One region of the Angustibacter peucedani genome, then DNA from elsewhere that is predicted to be linked to it. Evidence: predicted binding sites of a transcription regulator. Region 1 holds the regulator's gene; each other region holds the start of a gene.
What was found. The regulator LexA, encoded in region 1, represses DNA repair genes until DNA is damaged. The targets are predictions, from matches to a motif close to TCGAACANNTGTTCGA.
Positions count from the first base shown of each region.

Region 2: a site for LexA is predicted at 2,487-2,502, ahead of recA (recombinase RecA). Genes of this name have one in related genera too.
Region 3: a site for LexA is predicted at 4,480-4,495, ahead of ACYVJ4_RS17625 (DUF6504 family protein). Genes of this name have one in related genera too.

Region 1 covers NZ_BAAGXY010000065.1:45,112-50,910, reverse strand. The annotation lists gene lexA (transcriptional repressor LexA) at 373-1,101, shown strand; gene ACYVJ4_RS12710 (STAS domain-containing protein) at 1,161-1,616, opposite strand; gene ACYVJ4_RS12705 (patatin-like phospholipase family protein) at 1,764-3,014, opposite strand; gene ACYVJ4_RS12700 (monooxygenase) at 3,254-3,961, shown strand; gene ACYVJ4_RS12695 (DUF4126 domain-containing protein) at 3,971-4,558, shown strand; gene ACYVJ4_RS12690 (carotenoid biosynthesis protein) at 4,570-5,412, shown strand; gene ACYVJ4_RS12685 (glycosyltransferase family 2 protein) at 5,409-5,799, shown strand, end outside.
Region 2 covers NZ_BAAGXY010000124.1:610-6,408, forward strand. The annotation lists gene ACYVJ4_RS17035 (ABC transporter ATP-binding protein) at 1-618, shown strand, start outside; gene ACYVJ4_RS17040 (ABC transporter permease) at 618-1,445, shown strand; gene ACYVJ4_RS17045 (ABC transporter permease) at 1,445-2,215, shown strand; gene ACYVJ4_RS17050 (DUF2277 family protein) at 2,222-2,440, opposite strand; gene recA (recombinase RecA) at 2,654-3,706, shown strand; gene ACYVJ4_RS17060 (regulatory protein RecX) at 3,710-4,303, shown strand; gene ACYVJ4_RS17065 (amino acid ABC transporter permease) at 4,385-5,242, opposite strand; gene ACYVJ4_RS17070 (amino acid ABC transporter permease) at 5,239-5,799, opposite strand, start outside.
Region 3 covers NZ_BAAGXY010000134.1:515-6,313, reverse strand. The annotation lists gene ACYVJ4_RS17650 (alpha/beta fold hydrolase) at 1-221, opposite strand, end outside; gene ACYVJ4_RS17645 (hypothetical protein) at 283-561, shown strand; gene ACYVJ4_RS17640 (S8 family serine peptidase) at 620-2,830, opposite strand; gene ACYVJ4_RS17635 (YbaK/EbsC family protein) at 2,867-3,397, opposite strand; gene ACYVJ4_RS17630 (MerR family transcriptional regulator) at 3,460-4,371, opposite strand; gene ACYVJ4_RS17625 (DUF6504 family protein) at 4,702-5,130, shown strand; gene ACYVJ4_RS17620 (SAV_6107 family HEPN domain-containing protein) at 5,205-5,636, shown strand; partial or broken gene ACYVJ4_RS17615 (PHP domain-containing protein) at 5,667-5,799, shown strand, end outside.

The DNA.
Region 1 (5,799 bases):
GAGCCGGTCGACCCCGCGCCGGGCGCACCGGCGCCGGGCGGGTGCGGCCGAAGGACGAGCTCGGTGCGGTGAGGGTGATCGCGGTCATCGGGGCCTCCTGGGAAGAGGATCGAACGGGTGTTCGATCGAACGCCTGTACGAGTTGTAGCACCAGGACCCGGCTGGTGTCGAGCCCTGCGTCGAACGGATGTTCGACCGGTGCGCTGCCTCGTGCTCGAGAACCACCTCATCAGACGCCACCGACAACGCCCGTCCCACGCGTCACGGGCTGCGCCGGACGGCGACACGTTCGAACAGGTGTTTGAACTCGGGGTGCTGGTGGCCCTACGCTCGCCCCCAGTCGAGCTCATCACGCCCGCCCCGGGAGGACGCATGGCCACGGAGGACCGCCCGTCTGCGGACGTGCACGAGCTGCCCGACCGGGACGGCGGCGACGGCCTCACGACGCGCCAGCGCCGGGTGCTCGAGACGATCCGCGACGCCGTCGAGCGGCGCGGCTACCCCCCGAGCATGCGCGAGATCGGCGAGGCCGCCGGGCTGGCCAGCCCCAGCAGCGTCGCCCACCAGCTCACCGCCCTCGAGCGCAAGGGCTACCTGCGCCGCGACCCGCACCGACCGCGGGCCATCGAGGTGATGTCGCCGGACGCGCCGGCCACGAGCTCCGCGCCGGCGGCGGGCGCGCTGCCCGACGACGTCGACCCGACCGGCTCGGGCGACCAGCGGCCCGCGCCGTCGTACGTCCCGGTCGTGGGCCGGATCGCGGCGGGCGGGCCGATCCTGGCCGAGGAGGCCGTCGAGGACGTCTTCCCGCTCCCCCGCCAGATCGTCGGCGAGGGCCAGCTGTTCCTGCTCAAGGTGGTCGGCGACTCGATGGTCGACGCCGCGATCTGCGACGGCGACTGGGTGGTCGTGCGCCAGCAGCAGACCGCCGACAACGGCGACATCGTCGCGGCGATGATCGACGGCGAGGCGACGGTCAAGACCTTCAAGCGCCGCGACGGCCACGTCTGGCTGATGCCCCACAACCCCGCGTTCGAGCCCATCCCCGGCGACCAGGCCGTGGTGCTCGGCCGCGTCCAGGCGGTCCTGCGCCGGGTCTGAGACCCCGCCACGAGCCGGCGGAGGTGGGCGCCCCTGCGCGCCCGCCTCCGTCAGCCCCGTCAGTCCTCGACGTCCAGGCCGCTGATGCCGTGCAGCGCGATCGCGTCGCGCACGGCCTCCGACGGGCGCACGAGCGTGACCCGCTCGGGCCGGGCGGCCCGGCGCAGCTCCAGCAGCAGCCACACGCCGGTGAGCTCGAAGCGGGTGACCTGCTCGGCCAGCACGCGCACCGGCCGCCCGGACGTCTGCACCGCGTTGGTGACGAGGTCCTCGACGAGGTCGCGGACGTCGTCCTGCAGGCCGCCGTCGACCGCGCCGTGCAGCACCACCAGCACCGAGGTGTCGGCGTCGACCAGCAGGCTGACCGACCCGGCGTCCAGCGCGGTCACGGACGGCCCGACCACGCTGCGCAGCAGGTCCGGCGGGCGCGTGGGCGCGGGCAGCGCCGCGAACGGCGCGGAGAGCGGGCCGGCCGGGGGGTCGGGCACGGTGGGCAGGGACTCGGCGAGTGACATGGGGCGACCTCTCAGCGGTCCTGGGTCGCCCCGACACGGCGCAGGAATCAGCGATGAAGACCGCCGCACTTCTGGACCGTCGAGGCCGACCTTAGCCCACCGAACCCGGCAGAGGGGGCGAACCGGCCAGCAAGATCACGCGCGCCCTCACCAGCGCCCGAGCAGGGTGCGCCGGTCCGACCCGCGCAAGGCCGCGAGCGCGACGTCCGGGTCGGCGACCTGCGGGTGCGGCGGCTCGAACGGCGCGTCGCCGCGCACCAACGACGCGGCGTGCCGCCGCACGGCGTGGTCGGCGACGCAATACCCGTGCCGTTCGAGCACCTGCTGCTCGGCGGTCGAGAAGGCGTCCAGGTCGGTGCGCACCCGGGCCACGGCCTCGACGACGGCGAACGGGTAGCCGCGGCCGACGACGTCGTCGACGCCCCAGGTGCAGCCGCCGAGGACCTCTCGGGCGAACGCCGCGTGCAGCCAGCGCAGCCGGGTGTTGCTGCCGGCCCGTCCGAGCACCTCCAGCGAGCGGGCCAGGCGCCCCACCAGCGTGCGCTGGGTGCGGGCGCGGAACACCCCACCGCCGTCGCTCACCAGGACGTCGGCGTGCGTGCGCCAGACCGGCTCGAGCCCGAGGTTGTCGTAGACACCGCCGTCGACGAGCTGCAGCCGGCGGCGCAGCTCGCGGTGCCGCTCGGGCGTCTCGACCTCGACGTGCCCGCCCGTCAGCCGCAACCCCAGCTCGGCCGGCACCCGGCGCGGCGCGAACCACGGAGGGTCGGCGCACGAGGTGGCGCAGGCGTCGGCCAGCCGCCAGCCGTCGTCCGGTGCGGCGTGGCCGGCCCGGTAGGAGCCGACGGACGCCGGGGCGCCGGCGGTCGCCGTCCACTCGACCCAGTCGACGCCGAAGACCAGGTCGGTGGACCCGATCGCCAGCCGCGGCCCCGGACGCACGTCCTGCAGGGGCCGGTCGAACGGCGGGTGCTCGGCCAGCAGCCGCGCCAGCCCGCGCACCCCGCGGCCCCCGGGCAGCAGGCGGCTGAGCAGCGCCGGTGTGCGCACGTTGCGGCTCGTCAGCGCCCGCAGCGCTCCACCCACGAGCGGCTCGAGGCCGGCGACCCGCTGCAGCCCCTCGCCGCCGGGATCCGGCCAGCCGAGGCCCGGGTGGGCCAGGGCGGCCGCCGCCAGCGACCCGCCGGAGACCCCGCTGACGGTGCGGACCTGCGCCAGCACCCCGAGCTCGTCGAGCCGGCGCAGGGCCCCCAGGTGCAGCAGCGCGGCGCGGTAGCCACCGCCGGAGAGGCACAGGCCCACGCCGTGCCGGGAGCGGGGCGAGGCCGTGGGCTCGCGGAAGCGCGAGTCGCGCACGACCGGCAGGTCGCCCACGGGCGGGTCGGTCGGCTCGCTCATGACCGCGACCCTGCCAGGCCCCTCCGTCAACCGCGGGACGACGCCCCGCGCCGACCCGCACCGACTCCGGACCCGACCGGGCGGTGGCCGTCCCCTCCTGCCGGCCACCGCCCGGTGTCGCACCGCACCCCCACGCTGCGGCTCCCAGCCTGTCCCCGTCGTCCGGCCGCGGGATCCGTGCAGGTACTCAGGCGGTGCCGCGCGAGGTACTCAGACGCGCCAGGTCCTACGGTGTGCGCGTGAGCGCCCCCGACGTCCCGACCGTGCTGCTGCACGTGTGGGGCGTGCGCGGGCGCGACGTCCCGCGGGCGGTGCTGCGCATGGCCACCGGACGACGGCAGCTGGCCGGCACGCCCGGCCTGCGGTTCCGCAAGCTGCTCGGCACCGGCAGCGGCCGCACCTTCACCGCGCGCGACGCGGACCCGCGGCGCTGGGCCCTGCTCACCGTCTGGGACGACGACGCCGCGGCCGACGGGTTCGAGCGCGGTCACCGGGTGCTGCGGTCGTGGCAGCGGGTCGCCACCGAGCGGCTCGTGGTGCGGCTGCGGCCGGTCAGCAGCCGCGGCGAGTGGTCGGGGCACCGCCCGTTCGGCGACCCGCGCCCGCGGCGGGTCGACGGTCCGGTCGCCAGCATCACCCGCGCCCGGATCGCCCCGCGCAAGGCGCTGACCTTCTGGCGCGCCGTGCCGCCGGTGTCGGCCGACCTGCACCAGGTGCCGGGGCTGCGGCTCGCGCTCGGCGTCGGCGAGGCCCCGGTGGGGCTGCAGGGCACCTTCAGCCTGTGGGACTCGGCGCAGGCGCTCACGGAGTTCGCGCACCGGCGGGAACCGCACGTCGAGGCGGTCCGTCGTACCGCGCTGGAAGGCTGGTACGTCGAGGAGCTGTTCGCGCGGTTCGAGGTCCTCGACGTCGCGGGCGAGCTGGGAGGAGCGCGTGATGGGCGCTGAGCTGCTGCCGTGGGTCTTCACCTCCGGCTGGGCGAGCGGGATAACGCGTACGCCGTGGTGCTGCTGATGGGCGTGCTCGGCCGGTTCGCCGGCGTCGACGCGGTGCCGCCGGCGCTCGAGCGCACCGACGTGCTGGTCGCGGCCGCCGTGATGTTCCTGGTCGAGCTGGTGGCCGACAAGATCCCCTACGTCGACTCGGTGTGGGACACGGTGCACACCGTCGTGCGACCGGTGGTGGGCGCCGCGCTCGGCGCCCTGCTGGCCGGCGACGCGAGCTCGCTCGAGCAGGCGGTGATGGCCACGACCGGCGGCGTGAGCGCGCTGGCCAGCCACGTCGTCAAGGCCGGGCTGCGCGCCGCGGTCAACACCTCGCCCGAGCCCGCGAGCAACGTCGTCGTCAGCACCGGCGAGGACCTCACGGTCGCCGGGGTCGTGTCGCTCGCCGTGCTCAACCCCTGGGTGGCAGCGGTGATCGCCGCGGTGCTGCTGGTGGTCGGCGCGACGCTGGTGGTGCTGCTCTGGAAGCGGGTCCGCCGGGCCCGCGCCTGGTGGCGCGGCTGGAGCACGCCGCGTCCGGCCGGCCCGCCCCAGCCCTAGACTCCCGGCTCGTGACCGTCCGCGCCCACGTGCCGCCTCCCGGCGCCGGCGCCCGCCCGGCCCGGACGAGCTCCGGCCTGCGGGCGGTGTCGGCGGTGCTGGCAGCCGCCACCGTGCTCGCGCAGATCGCCTACCCGCTCACCGACGGCGAGCCGCTGCGGCTGCTGACCATCGCCACCGTGCTGCTGTTCGCCGCGGCATCCGTGCTGCACGCCGCGGCGACGCGGGGCGTGCTCTGGGCGCTCGGGCTGCTGGTGCTCGCCGGGGGGCTCGGCCTGGGCGCCGAAGCGCTCGGCGTGCGCACCGGCCTGCCCTTCGGCGAGTACGCCTACGCCGGCACGCTGGGCCCGCAGGTGGCCGGTGTGCCCGTGGTGGTGCCGCTGGCCTGGGTGATGATGGCCTACCCGTGCCTGCTGCTCGGCCGCCGACTGGCCCGGGCCGCGGCCCGCCGGTCGCGCCGTCCGGAGCCGTCGTCGCTCGTCGTCGTGCCGACCGGAGGCCTCGCGCTGGCGGCGTGGGACCTGTTCCTCGACCCGCAGATGGTCGCGGCCGGGCACTGGACGTGGGCGCACCCGACGCCGTGCCTGCCGGGTGTGCCCGGCGTGCCGCTGACGAACTTCGCCGGCTGGCTGCTGGTGGCGGTCGTCATGGTGGCGGTGCTCGAAGGCGTTCTGCCGCAAGGGCGTTCGGCGGCCGAGGGCGTGCCCGGCGCGCTGCTCGCGTGGACCTGGGCGGGCTCCGCGCTGGGCAACGCCGTGTTCTTCGACCGCCCCTGGGTCGCGGTGTGGGGCGGCGTCGCGATGGGCGTGGTCGTCGTCCCGTACCTGTTCTTGTGGTGGGACGGCCGGCCGTGAGCGGCGGGCGGGTCGCCCGCGCCCTGACCTGGACGACGACCGCGGCCTCCGTCGCCCTGACCGCCCACACGGCGTGGAACCTGCGGCAGCTGCGGCGGCCGCCGGCGGCGCCCCAGCCCCCCGACGAGTGGGTCTCGGTGCTGCTCCCCGTGCGTGACGAGTCGCACCGGCTCGAGCCGGCCCTGCGCGCGCTGGTGGTGGCGCTCGACGAGTGCGCCCACCGGGCCGAGCTCGTGGTGCTCGACGACTGCTCGACCGACGGCACCGCCGAGCTGGTGCGCTCGGTCTGCGAGCACGACGCGCGGGTCCGGCTGGTCAGCGGCGCCGACCTGCCGGACGGCTGGCTGGGCAAGCCGTGGGCCTGCCAGCAGCTGGCCCGCGAGGCGA
Region 2 (5,799 bases), on a different contig from region 1:
CGCTACTTCGGGCTCTCGCGCGCCGAGTGCCGTCGTCGCGCCGGCGAGCTGCTCGAGTTCGCCAACCTGGTCGAGCGAGCCGACGCCATGGTCGAGCCGCTGTCCGGCGGCATGAAGCGGCGCCTGACCATCGCGCGCGCCCTCATCAACCGGCCCGAGATCCTGCTGCTCGACGAGCCGACGACGGGCCTCGACCCGCAGGCCCGCCACGTGCTGTGGGACCGCCTGTTCCGGCTCAAGCGCCAGGGCGTGACGCTGGTCCTCACCACGCACTACATGGACGAGGCCGAGCAGCTGTGCGACCGGCTCGTCGTCATGGACGGCGGCCGCATCGTCGCCGAGGGCAGCCCGCGCTCGCTGATCGAGTCCTGGTCGACCCGCGAGGTGCTCGAGCTGCGGTTCCCGGACGACGACCTCGCACCGCACGCCACGGCCGTCGAGGGCGTGGCCGACCGCGTCGAGGTGCTGCCCGACCGGCTGCTGCTCTACGTCGACGACGGCGAGGCCGCCACGGCCGCGGTGCACCAGCGCGGCGTCCGGCCGCTGTCCTCGCTCGTGCGGCGCAGCACGCTCGAGGACGTGTTCCTGCGGCTGACCGGCCGGACGCTGGTCGACTGATGGCCAGCACCGTCTCGCTGAGCCGTCCGCCGTCCGCGGCGCCGACCACCGCCGTGCCCCACCCCGCCGTGCGGGTGCTCGAGTACTTCTTCGTCCTGATGCGGCGCACCTTCCGCGGCACGCTGTTCGGCGCGTTCGTCTCGCCGCTGCTCTACCTCGTGGCCATGGGCTACGGCCTCGGCTCGCTGGTCGACCGCGGCGGCTCGTCGGGTCTCGGCGGGGTGCCGTACGTGCAGTTCATCGCCCCGGGGGTGCTGGTCGCGACGGCCATGCAGACCGGCGTCTTCGACGCGTCGTACCCCGTGCTCGGCGCGATCAAGTGGCAGCGGCAGTACCACGCGATGCTCGCCACGCCGATCGGCGTGCGCGACGTGGTGGCCGGCAACCTGGTGGCCATCACGCTGCGCTCGCTGCTGAGCGCCGTCGTGTTCCTCGTGGTCGCCACGGTGGTGGGCGCCGTGCCGTCGTGGACCGGCGTGCTCTCGCTGGTCGCGGTGGTGCTGGTGACGCTGGCCTACGCGGCGCCGATGTTCGCCATCTCGGCCCGCGCCGAGACCGACACCACCTTCAACCTGGTGTTCCGGCTCGGGCTGGTGCCCATGTTCCTGTTCTCCGGCACGTTCTTCCCGGTCGAGCAGCTGCCGGGCTGGATGCACCCGGTGGCCTACGTCGTCCCGCTGTGGCACGGGTCGTCGCTCGCCCGCGACGCGACGCTCGGCACGCTCGACCTGGGTCCCGACCTCGGGCACGTCGCCTACCTGCTGCTGTGGGTGGTCGTCGGTGCCTGGCTGGCCGAGCGCCAGCTGCGGCGACGGATGGTGGTCTGATGAGCGCCCTCGCCCTGGCCGGCGTCGTCGTCGAGCGCAACGTCCTGACCTACCGGCGCCAGTGGGTCGCGTTCCTCACCGGCTTCCTCGAGCCGGTGTTCTACCTCTTCTCGCTCGGCATCGGGCTGGGCGCGCTGATCGGCGACATCCCGCTGGCCGACGGCCGCACCGTCACCTACGCGCAGTTCATGGCGCCAGCGATGCTGGCGATGTCGGCCATGAACGGTGCGGTCTTCGACGCCACGTACAACATGTTCTTCAAGCTGAAGTACATGCACACGTTCGACGCGATGCTGGCCACGCCGGTCGGCCCGCGCGACATCGCGATCGGCGAGATGCTCTGGTCGCTGGTGCGCGGCGGGATCTACGTGCTGGGTTTCCTGGCGATCTCGGTGGCGATGGGCCTCACCACGAGCTGGTGGGCCGTGCTCGCGCTGCCGGTGGCGACGCTGATCGGGTTCGTGTTCTCGGCCGTGGGCATGGCCGCCACCACCTGGATCCGCAACTTCCAGGACTTCGACTACATCCAGATGGCGCTCGTGCCGCTGACCCTGCTGTCGGGCACGTTCTTCCCGGTGCAGGCCTACCCGGCGGCGCTGCGCTGGCTGGTGCAGCTCTCCCCGCTCTACCACGGCGTCGCGCTCGAGCGCGGGCTGGTGCTGGGGCAGGTGAGCTGGTCGCTGCTGGGGCACGTGGCGGTGCTGCTCGCCATGGGCGCGGTCGGGCTCGCGGTCACCCGGCGCCGGCTTGCGGTGCTGCTGCTGAAGTAGCCGCCGTCAGGCCGAGCGGGCGCCGCGCACCTGGAGGTCGCCGAGCAGGTCCTGCGTGGCCTGCGCGACCGCGGCGACCGCGGCGTCGAACGCGGCCGCGTTGTGCGGCGCGGGCTGGCGGAACCCGCTGATCTTGCGCACGTACTGCAGGGCGGCGGCGCGCACGTCGTCGGGGCCGACGTCCTCGGTGTAGGGCTCTCGCAAGGTCTTGATGCTGCGGCACATGCCGCCAGCGTACGGCGGCGCGACACGCCGCGGAACCTCCCACCGCTCGAACACCTGTTCGGTACGGTTGTCCACATCAGGAAGGGCGTCGTCCCACGGTCCACAGGCCGCGGGTGGTGACCTGACCGCTGTCGGTGCGGACGCCTAGCGTCCTCCTCGACGACAACGGACCCACCGGTCGGCACGGCCCGGCCGCACACCTGAGGACATCACATGCCTGCTCCCGCAGACCGCGACAAGGCGCTCGACACCGCCCTCGCCCAGATCGACCGCCAGTTCGGCAAGGGCTCCGTCATGCGCCTCGGCGACGACGTCCGCGCCCCGATCGAGGTGATCCCCACCGGGTCCGTCGCGCTCGACGTCGCGCTGGGCATCGGCGGCCTGCCGCGCGGCCGCGTGGTCGAGATCTACGGCCCGGAGTCCTCGGGCAAGACGACCGTCGCGCTGCACGCCGTGGCCAACGCGCAGAAGGCCGGCGGCATCGCGGCCTTCATCGACGCCGAGCACGCGCTCGACCCCGAGTACGCCAAGAAGCTCGGCGTCGACACCGACGCCCTGCTGGTGTCGCAGCCCGACACCGGTGAGCAGGCGCTCGAGATCGCCGACATGCTGATCCGCTCCGGCGCGCTCGACATCATCGTCATCGACTCGGTCGCCGCGCTCGTGCCCCGCGCCGAGATCGAGGGCGAGATGGGCGACAGCCACGTCGGCCTGCAGGCCCGTCTCATGTCGCAGGCGCTGCGCAAGATCACCGGTGCGCTGAGCAACTCCAAGACCACCGCGATCTTCATCAACCAGCTGCGCGAGAAGATCGGCGTGATGTTCGGCTCGCCCGAGACCACCACGGGTGGCAAGGCGCTGAAGTTCTACGCGTCGGTGCGGCTCGACGTCCGCCGGATCGAGACGCTGAAGGACGGCACCGACCCGGTCGGCAACCGCACCCGCTGCAAGATCGTGAAGAACAAGATGGCCCCGCCGTTCAAGCAGGCCGAGTTCGACATCCTCTACGGCCAGGGCATCTCCCGCGAGGGCGGCCTGATCGACATGGGCGTCGAGCACGGCTTCGTCCGCAAGTCCGGTGCCTGGTACACCTACGACGGCGACCAGCTCGGCCAGGGCAAGGAGAACGCGCGCTCGTTCCTGCGCGACAACCCCGACCTGGCCAACGAGCTCGAGAAGCGGATCAAGGAGAAGCTCGGCATCGGCGCCCGGGTCGACGCCCCGGCCGACGTGGTCGAGCTGGCCGAGGCGAAGGTCGACTTCTAGCCCGTGAGCACCGGACGTCGGTCGTCCCGCCGGGGCGGGCAGCGCGGTCCCAGCGCTCCCACCCCGGGGGGCACCGCCGACGAGACGCCGGACGCCGATCCCGAGCAGGTGGCGCGCTCGATCGTGCTGCGGCAGCTGACCATGGCGCCGCGCTCGCGGGCGCAGCTGGCCGACACGCTGGCCGCTCGCGGCGCCAGCGACGAGGTCGCGGCCCGGGTGCTCGACCGGTTCGAGGACGTCGGGCTGGTCGACGACACCGCGTTCGCCGAGATGCTGGTGCGCTCGCAGCGGGCCAGCCGCGGCCTCGCCCGACGGGCCCTGGCCCACGAGCTGCGCCGCAAGGGCGTCGACGACGACACCGCGCGCGACGCGCTCGAGCAGGTACAGGACGACGACGAGGCCAGCACCGCACGCGACCTCGTGGCGCGGCGGCTGCCCAGCACCCGCGGCCTGCCGCACGACAAGCGGCTGGCCCGGCTGGCCGGGATGCTCGCCCGCAAGGGCTACCCGGCCGGCCTGGCCATGTCCGTCGTGCGCGAGGCGCTGGCGGCTGACGGGGCGCAGGCTCCGGCGGACGACGTCGAGCCGCTGGGCTGACCCGGCCCGCCTGACCCGGTCCGCCTGACCCGGTCCGCCTGACCCGGTCCGCCTGACCCGGTCCGCCGGACCGGCGCAGCCTCAGGCGGCCGGAGCCGCGGCGTCGTCCGGCACGCGGGCGACGGTGCGGCGCGACCGGCGCGACCGCCGCTCCAGCCACGTCGCCACCAGGCTCAGCGCCACGCAGGTGGCGATGTAGATCGCCGCCACGACCAGGTAGGTCAGCACGTACGGGAAGTCGAACGCCCCGCGGCCACCGATCTGCTTGGCCACGTACAGCAGCTCGTTGTAGGTGAGGATGAAGCCGAGCGCGGTGTCCTTGAGCAGCACCACGAGCTGGCTGATGATCGAGGGCAGCATGGTGCGCACCGCCTGCGGCAGCAGCACCTGCACCATCACCTGCGTCTTGCGCAGGCCCAGGGCGTAGGCCGCCTCGGACTGCCCGCGCGGCACCGCCTGCACGCCGGCCCGGAAGATCTCGGCCAGCACCGACCCGTTGTAGAGGGTCAGGCCCAGCACGACGGCCCAGAACGGCGTGAGCCCGAGGTCGTACTCGAGCGAGCCGTAGTAGAAGAAGAACATCAGGATCAGCAGCGGCACGCCGCGGAAGAACTCCACCAGCGCCGCCGACGGCGCCCGCACCGCGGCGTGGTCCGAGAGCCGTCCGGCCGCGAGCAGCGCCCCCAGCGCCAGCGCGAGCACGGTCGCGACCCCGGCCGCCTTGACGGTCGCCAGGTAGCCGTGCAGCAGCTCGCGCTGCACCGCCGCGTACTGGAACTGCGCCGTGCGTGCCGCCGAGAACTGCTCGGTCGCCACCAGCCGCCAGACGACGAACGCGACCAGCGCCACCACGACGAGCACGGTCGCCGCTCCGAGCAGGCGGTAGCGCTGCTGCGCCCGGGGTCCGGGCGCGTCGTACAGCACCGTCGAGCCGCTCATCGCACGACCGCCGCCTGCCGCTCGGCCGCCCGTTGCGCCAGCGCCAGCGGCACCACGAGCGCCAGGAAGATCAACGCGATCCAGGTGTTGACGAACAGCTGGTTGGCGCCCCGCTCGCTGAGGTAGTCCGGCAGCGAGCCGGCCTGGGCGACGTTCACCGCGGTCGCGACCGTGGTGTTCTTCAGCAGCGCGATGAGCACGCTCACCAGCGGGGGAACGCTGGCGCGCAACGCCTGCGGCAGCACCACCTGGGTGAGCACCTGGCCGAACGGCAGCCCGATGGCCCGCGCCGCCTCGGCCTGGCCGGCGGGCACGGTGTTGATGCCTGAGCGCACGGCCTCGCAGACGAACGCCGCCGTGTAGAGCACCAGGCCGATGCAGGCGGCCGGGAAGTAGTCGATCGGGATGTCGAGCTTGGGCGCCGCGAACCCGAAGAACACCAGCACGAGCGTCAGCGGCGTGTTGCGCAGCACGTTGACGTAGCCGGCCCCGAACGCGCGCATCGCGGGCACGGGGGAGACCCGCAGCGCGGCGAGCACCGTGCCCAGCACGAGCGC
Region 3 (5,799 bases), on a different contig from region 1:
AGCGCGACCACGTCGTCGTTGCTCGTCAGCCCGTCGGCCGTGGTGCGTCCCATGCCGGGCAGGTCGAGGTAGACCCGGCGGTACCCCTCGTGCGGCAGCACGGGCTCCAGGGCCGCCTCGAGCTCGCGGTGGTCGACTCCGGCGCCGTGCAGGGCCAGCAGCGGCACGCCGTCCCCGTGCGCGCTGAAGTGCACCTCGACGTCGCCGACCCGCTCCTGCACCGCGCCACCGTACCGAGCCGTTTCCCAGGCGACGTCCAGGTTCGTCGTCCAGGCTGGTGCGATGCAGGAGGACGAGGCCACGCGCGTGGCACAGGCACTGGTCGACCGCGGCGTCATCGCGAAGGTGGCGCGCCCGAGCTCGTACCGCTTCGGCGTGCGCGTCCCGCTCGGCGACGGGCGGGAGGCGTTGTGGGACGTCGACGGAGCAGCGGGGCTGGAGGCGCAGATCATGCGCAACGGCGTGCTGGTCGGGTTCGTGCCGCAGATCGCCGGCTCGGAGCACTTCGACGAGGCGCAGACGGTCGAGGCCATCCTGGCCACGGACTACGGCAGCGCCTGACGGCGCACGACGAAGGGGTCGGCCCCGAGCGCCGACCCCTCCGTGCTGGTGTCCCGGCTCAGCGCGATGCCACCTGCAGCTCCTGCCAGGGCAGCGGCCACGGGAAGAAGATCGGCGTGCCGCTGGTCTGCCAGGCCAGGCCGAACCACACGCTGTCGGTGCCCGACCAGCGCCGGACGGCGATCTCGTACGTCGCGCCGCGCGTGGCCGCGAACTCGACCACCTCGTAGCTGTTGTCCCACGAGGCCGAGGCCGCGACCTGCTGGCCCTGGCTGTTGCGCACCACCAGGTCGAAGTCGACCGTGAGCTGCGAGGCCAGCGGCAGCCCGAAGATTGAGGTCACCTTGCTGTCCCACGCCAGCGCCACCTTGACGGTCGGCGAGAGCAGCAGCAGCGGCACCTGCACGTGGTAGCGGAACGTCGTGAAGCCGTCGGCCCCGACGTCGGCGGACGCCAGCGTGCCGACGTCCCAGCCGCGCGACGTGGCCGGCGCGTCGCGCCACCGGCGCTGCTGCGCCACGCGCACCCCGGACTCCGCGTCGACCGCGCCCGCGCCGTCAGAGGCGTCGGTGCGGGTGCTGACGTCGTTCCACCACGTGCTGCCCGACACGTTGCGCCCCGCGGTCGCGAGCAGGATCGCGCGGCAGCCCTCGGGCCACGAGCAGAGCACGGGGTCGACGTCCTGCAGCAGGGCCGTGACGCCCGCGGTGGCCGGTGCCGCGAAGCTGGTGCCGGACATCGTCTGGCCGTTCGCGCTGACCCCGGTGCCGTTGGCGGCGAGCTCGGGCAGCTCGCGGTCGCCGTGCGTCGACGTCGGGTTGCGGAAGACCGAGTCGCCCGACATCGACGACGCGGTGTCGTCGTGGTTGCCGACCGAGAGCGTGTTGAACCCCTTGTGGTTCACGAACTCCGAGGACGGCGGCTGGATGTTGTCGGCGTCACCCTGCCAGAAGTTCCCGGCGGCCTGGACGATCGTCGGGTACGGCCAGCGCAATGCCAGGAAGTCCTTCAGGACGTCGTCGGCCTGCAGCCCCGCACCGCCCGGCTCGGTGCCGCGGTGGAAGCTCTGGCTGATGACCGTGCAGCCCTGGTTGGCCGCCCAGCGCAGCGCGTCGTTGTCGGCGCTGTTGGCGGAGAACAGGTCGCAGTCGGGCGCGTGCCCGTGCGGCCGGTTCGCCTCGGTGTTCTTGATGATGGCGTGCGTCAGGCGGGCGTGGTTGCTGGCCGGGGGAGAGCTCGAGAAGCGCCCGGCCAGCGCGAGGTTGGTGGTGTCGCTCGGGCCGTCCTCGAAGACCGCGACGCGCACCCCGGTGCCGTCGAAGCCGAGGTTCTGCGCGCGGTCCGAGCGCGCCACGGCGATGGAGTTCCCGAGGTCGGTGATCGCGCTGCGGTCGTCGAGGAAGACGGCGCCGACGGCGTCGGAGGCCGCGAGGTCGCGGACCTTCGCGGCGGGCAGCGTCGCGCGCAGCAGCGGGACGTCGTCGTCCTGGCGCGCCATCACCTCGGCGCCGAGACGCTTGAGCCGGCGCTGCAGGTTCCCGGTCGCCTTGCGCTGCACCGCGTTGCGCTCGACCTCGACGGGGTGCGGCTCGGTGGCGCGTCGGTCGGTGGGCTTGTCGACGACCTGGCCGTCGTCCTCCAGGTGCGGCCACACGACGACGTCGACGGGCTCGTCGTCCGCCACGGTCTCGAGGTGGCGCCACAGCGTCTCGTGCATCCGGCCGAAGCGGTCGGCCCGCCGCTTCTCGACGCCGGCGAGCAGCTCGTCGGCGTCGACCTGCTGGCCGTCCGCGCCGAACGCGAACGCTGCCGCCACGCCCTTCTCGCGGTGCACCGCCTTGACCAGCTCGACGTACTGCTCGTCGTCCGAGGCCTTGTCGCCCGGGCGCAAGCGGGTGACGGCGAGCTCGCCGACCGCGAGGTGCACGACGTGCTCGACGCGGTGGTCGTCGGGCACGCGCCCGACCATGGCACCGATGACGAACGGCACGTGCACCGGCTCGGCGAGGCGCTCGCCCTTGGCGTCGAGCAGCTCGCCGACGACGAGCTCGTGCGCGCCGGGTGAGAGGCCGTCGGTGGCCACCTGCACCACCCGTCCGCGCTTGGCCAGCCGGACGTCGGCGTCCTGCCAGGGGCCGCGGGCGGGGCGCAGGCGCACGGCGCCCTGCGCGGACCGGGGGTCGACCGGACGAGCGGTCGTGACGTGGAGCGGCGTGCCGGGGGTGATGACCTCGCCCGGCGTGAACGAGAGGGTCAGCGTCGTGTCCATGCCCGACGAGAGCGCCGGACCGCACGGCCTGATACCTCAGGTCACCTCGATCGGCTGGCCCCCCGTGATGCGCACGAGCTCTTCGTAGGACGTCGGGAACACCGTGTGCGGGTGGCCGGCCGCCGCCCAGACGACGTCGTAGCGGGAGAGCGCGACGTCGACGAAGGTGCGCACGGGCACCAGGTGCCCGACCGGTGCGACGCCGCCGATCGCGAAACCCGTTGCGGCCCGGACGATCTCGGGCGTCGCGCGCTGCAGGTCGGCCAGCCCGAGCAGATCCGCGACCTTGTGGGTGTCGACCCGGTGCGCCCCGGACGTCATGACCAGCAACGGTTCTGAGCCGTCGCCGTCGCGCACGTGCCGCCCGGCGTCCGGGTCGGTGACGGCCGCGACACCGACGAACACCAGCGAGTTCGCGATCTGCCCGACCTCGACGCCCAGCTGCTCGGCCGCGGCCTGCGCGGTGCGCGCCGCGTCGTCCAGCACGCGCACCTGCCCGCGCACGCCGAGGCCGGCGAGCGTCTCGGTGACGCGGGTGACGGCGGCGTGGGCGGCCAGGTCCGACATGGCCGAAGGGTAGTGGCGCAGGAGGGGCGCGCGTGGGACGTCGGGTCGAGCCGTCCTGCGGGTCACCAGAAGCGCGGCTGGCGCGGGACGGTCTCCAGGTCGGCGAGCAGCAGCGCGCGGTCCTCGGGGTCGGCGACCTCCTCGGCCGCGGCGAGGGCCGCCTCGGTGGCCGCGCGGGCGGCGTCGGCGTCGCCCGAGACGGCGTGCGCCCGGGCCAGCGCCTCGTGCGCGAAGGCGAGGTCCCAGTCGCCGATCCCGTTCTCCTGGCACAGGTCCAGCGCCCGCTGGGCGTGGTGCCGGCTCGGCTCGCCGCGCTCGAGCACCGCGTAGACGCGCGAGCACAGCCACTCGCCGCGGGCCAGGTGCACCGCGGTCCCGGCCTGCTCCCAGTGGTGCCGCGAGGCGTGCGCCATGTGCAGCATCCGGTCGTCGTCGGCGCGGGTGCGGTCGTCGGCCTCCATCAGCCGCCAGGTGCCGTTGAACAGGTCCACCGCGAGGCGGCGGTGCTCGGCGGCGTCCGGGCTCGGCGCGGTCTGCGCGGTCGTGGGCTCGGTGGTCGGGGTGGTCGTGGTCTCGGCGGGGGGAGGGGCGGGGTCGGTCACGGGGAGCTCCTGGAGGTGGTGGTCGATGGTGTGCAGGTCGCCGCGCAGCCGGGTGGCGCGGGCCTCGACGCGGCGGCGGTGGCGGGCCAGGGTGGCCCGGACGGCGACCGGGTCGCCGTCGGCGGCCAGGCAGACGCGCACGTCGTCGAGGGGGACGTCGACCGCGCGCAGCAGGTGCACCAGCCGGGCCGGCCCGAGCTGGGAGGGGTCGTAGTAGCGGTAGCCGGTGACGGCGTCGACGACGGCCGGGCGCAGCAGCGCCACCCGGTCGTAGTGCCGCACGGCCTTGGTGGTCAGGCCGGTGCGGCGGGCCAGCTCGCCCACGGTGAGCAGCCGGTCGACCGGGGCGTCGGAGGTCTGGTCGGGAGCCACGTCCCGGAGCGTAGGAGCCTGCCCCGGGGGAACCTCAAGAACCGTCGTCCACCGGTCGGGTGAAGGTGTTGACGCGGTGTCCGACCGCAGGTGTAGTCTCGACCTCGTTCGAACAGGTGTTCGAACGACTCCCACCGGGCGGACTCCCCTCCAGCCGGTGGGGGTGGGGCCCGTCCCCCGGCCGCCTCGACCCCGGCCGCGACGGGCCCTACGGCCTGGCCGGTCCGGGTGGCGGTGGGGAAGCCGCCGCCCGGGCCTGCCGGCCGGGTCTGCCGGTCTTCCCCCGCGGCAGCGACGAGCCAGTCAGCGAGCGGCCAGCGGAGGTGCGGGGTGGGACGACGGTACGACGACCCGGTCGAGGTGCGGACGACGGGCGAGCCCGAGGGCGACGAGCCCGAGGCTCCCGCGGCGTTCGTCTGGCGCGACCGGCTCTACGTGGTGCGCGGCGTGCTGTCGCACTGGTACGAGCGGCGGGTGTGGTGGCGCGAGGCCGCGGCCTCGGCGCTGCTGGGGCTGCGTTCCGAGGTCGACGTCGCCGCGCAGGGGGCGGTGCCGTCCGGCGGTCGGGTGCCGGCCGGGCTCGCGCTCGACGACGTCCCGGCGCGCCGCTCGCCGCTCGAACCTGCCGAGCGCGAGGTCTGGCGGGTCGAGGCCGCCGCCGGGCGCAGCAGCCCGGTCGGCGTCTACGACCTCGTGCACGACCCCGGGTCCGGCGCACCGGCCGCCGACCGATGGCGCCTGGTGCACGTCGAGGACTGACCAGCCCGCCGCGCCCCGTCCCTCACCGACCACCACCAGGAGGACCTCCCGTGCCGACGTCCAGCCCACCCCGGGTGCCCCCCAGCAGCCTCGACCTGCTCGACCGGGCCCGCGACAGCCTGGTCGCGGCGCTCACCGCCTCCACCGCGGGCGAGCGCTACGTCGCCGCGCACCTGGCCGCGCTGCGCGCCGCCGCCGCCGTGCTGTCGGTGCGCGGTCGCCCGCACCGGCACGGCCGGCCGCGCAGCGTGTGGGAGGTGCTGCCCACCGTCGCGCCCGAGCTGGCCGAGTGGGCCGCGTTCTTCGACGCCGGCGCCACCCGCCGGGCGGCGCTCGAGGCCGGCCGCGACGACGTCGTCAGCAGCCGCGAGGCCGACGACCTGGTCCGCGACGGCGAGACCTTCCTGGTGCTCGTCGAGCAGGTGCTGGGCCTGCCGCGCCACGACGTCCTGCCACCGGGTGCGGTCTCGCTGCGCGGGGCCAGCCCCTTGCCGTTGGTCCGCTGAGCACCGCCTCCGCGCTTCCCCGAGCCTGCGATGACCTCCCCAGCCCCCGTCCCCTCCTCCGCCTCTTCTTCTTCTTCCTCCTCCACCGCCTCCGTCACCGATCCCTTCGTCCACCTGCACGTCGCGTCCGGGTACTCGCTGCGGCACGGCGCGTCCTCGCCCG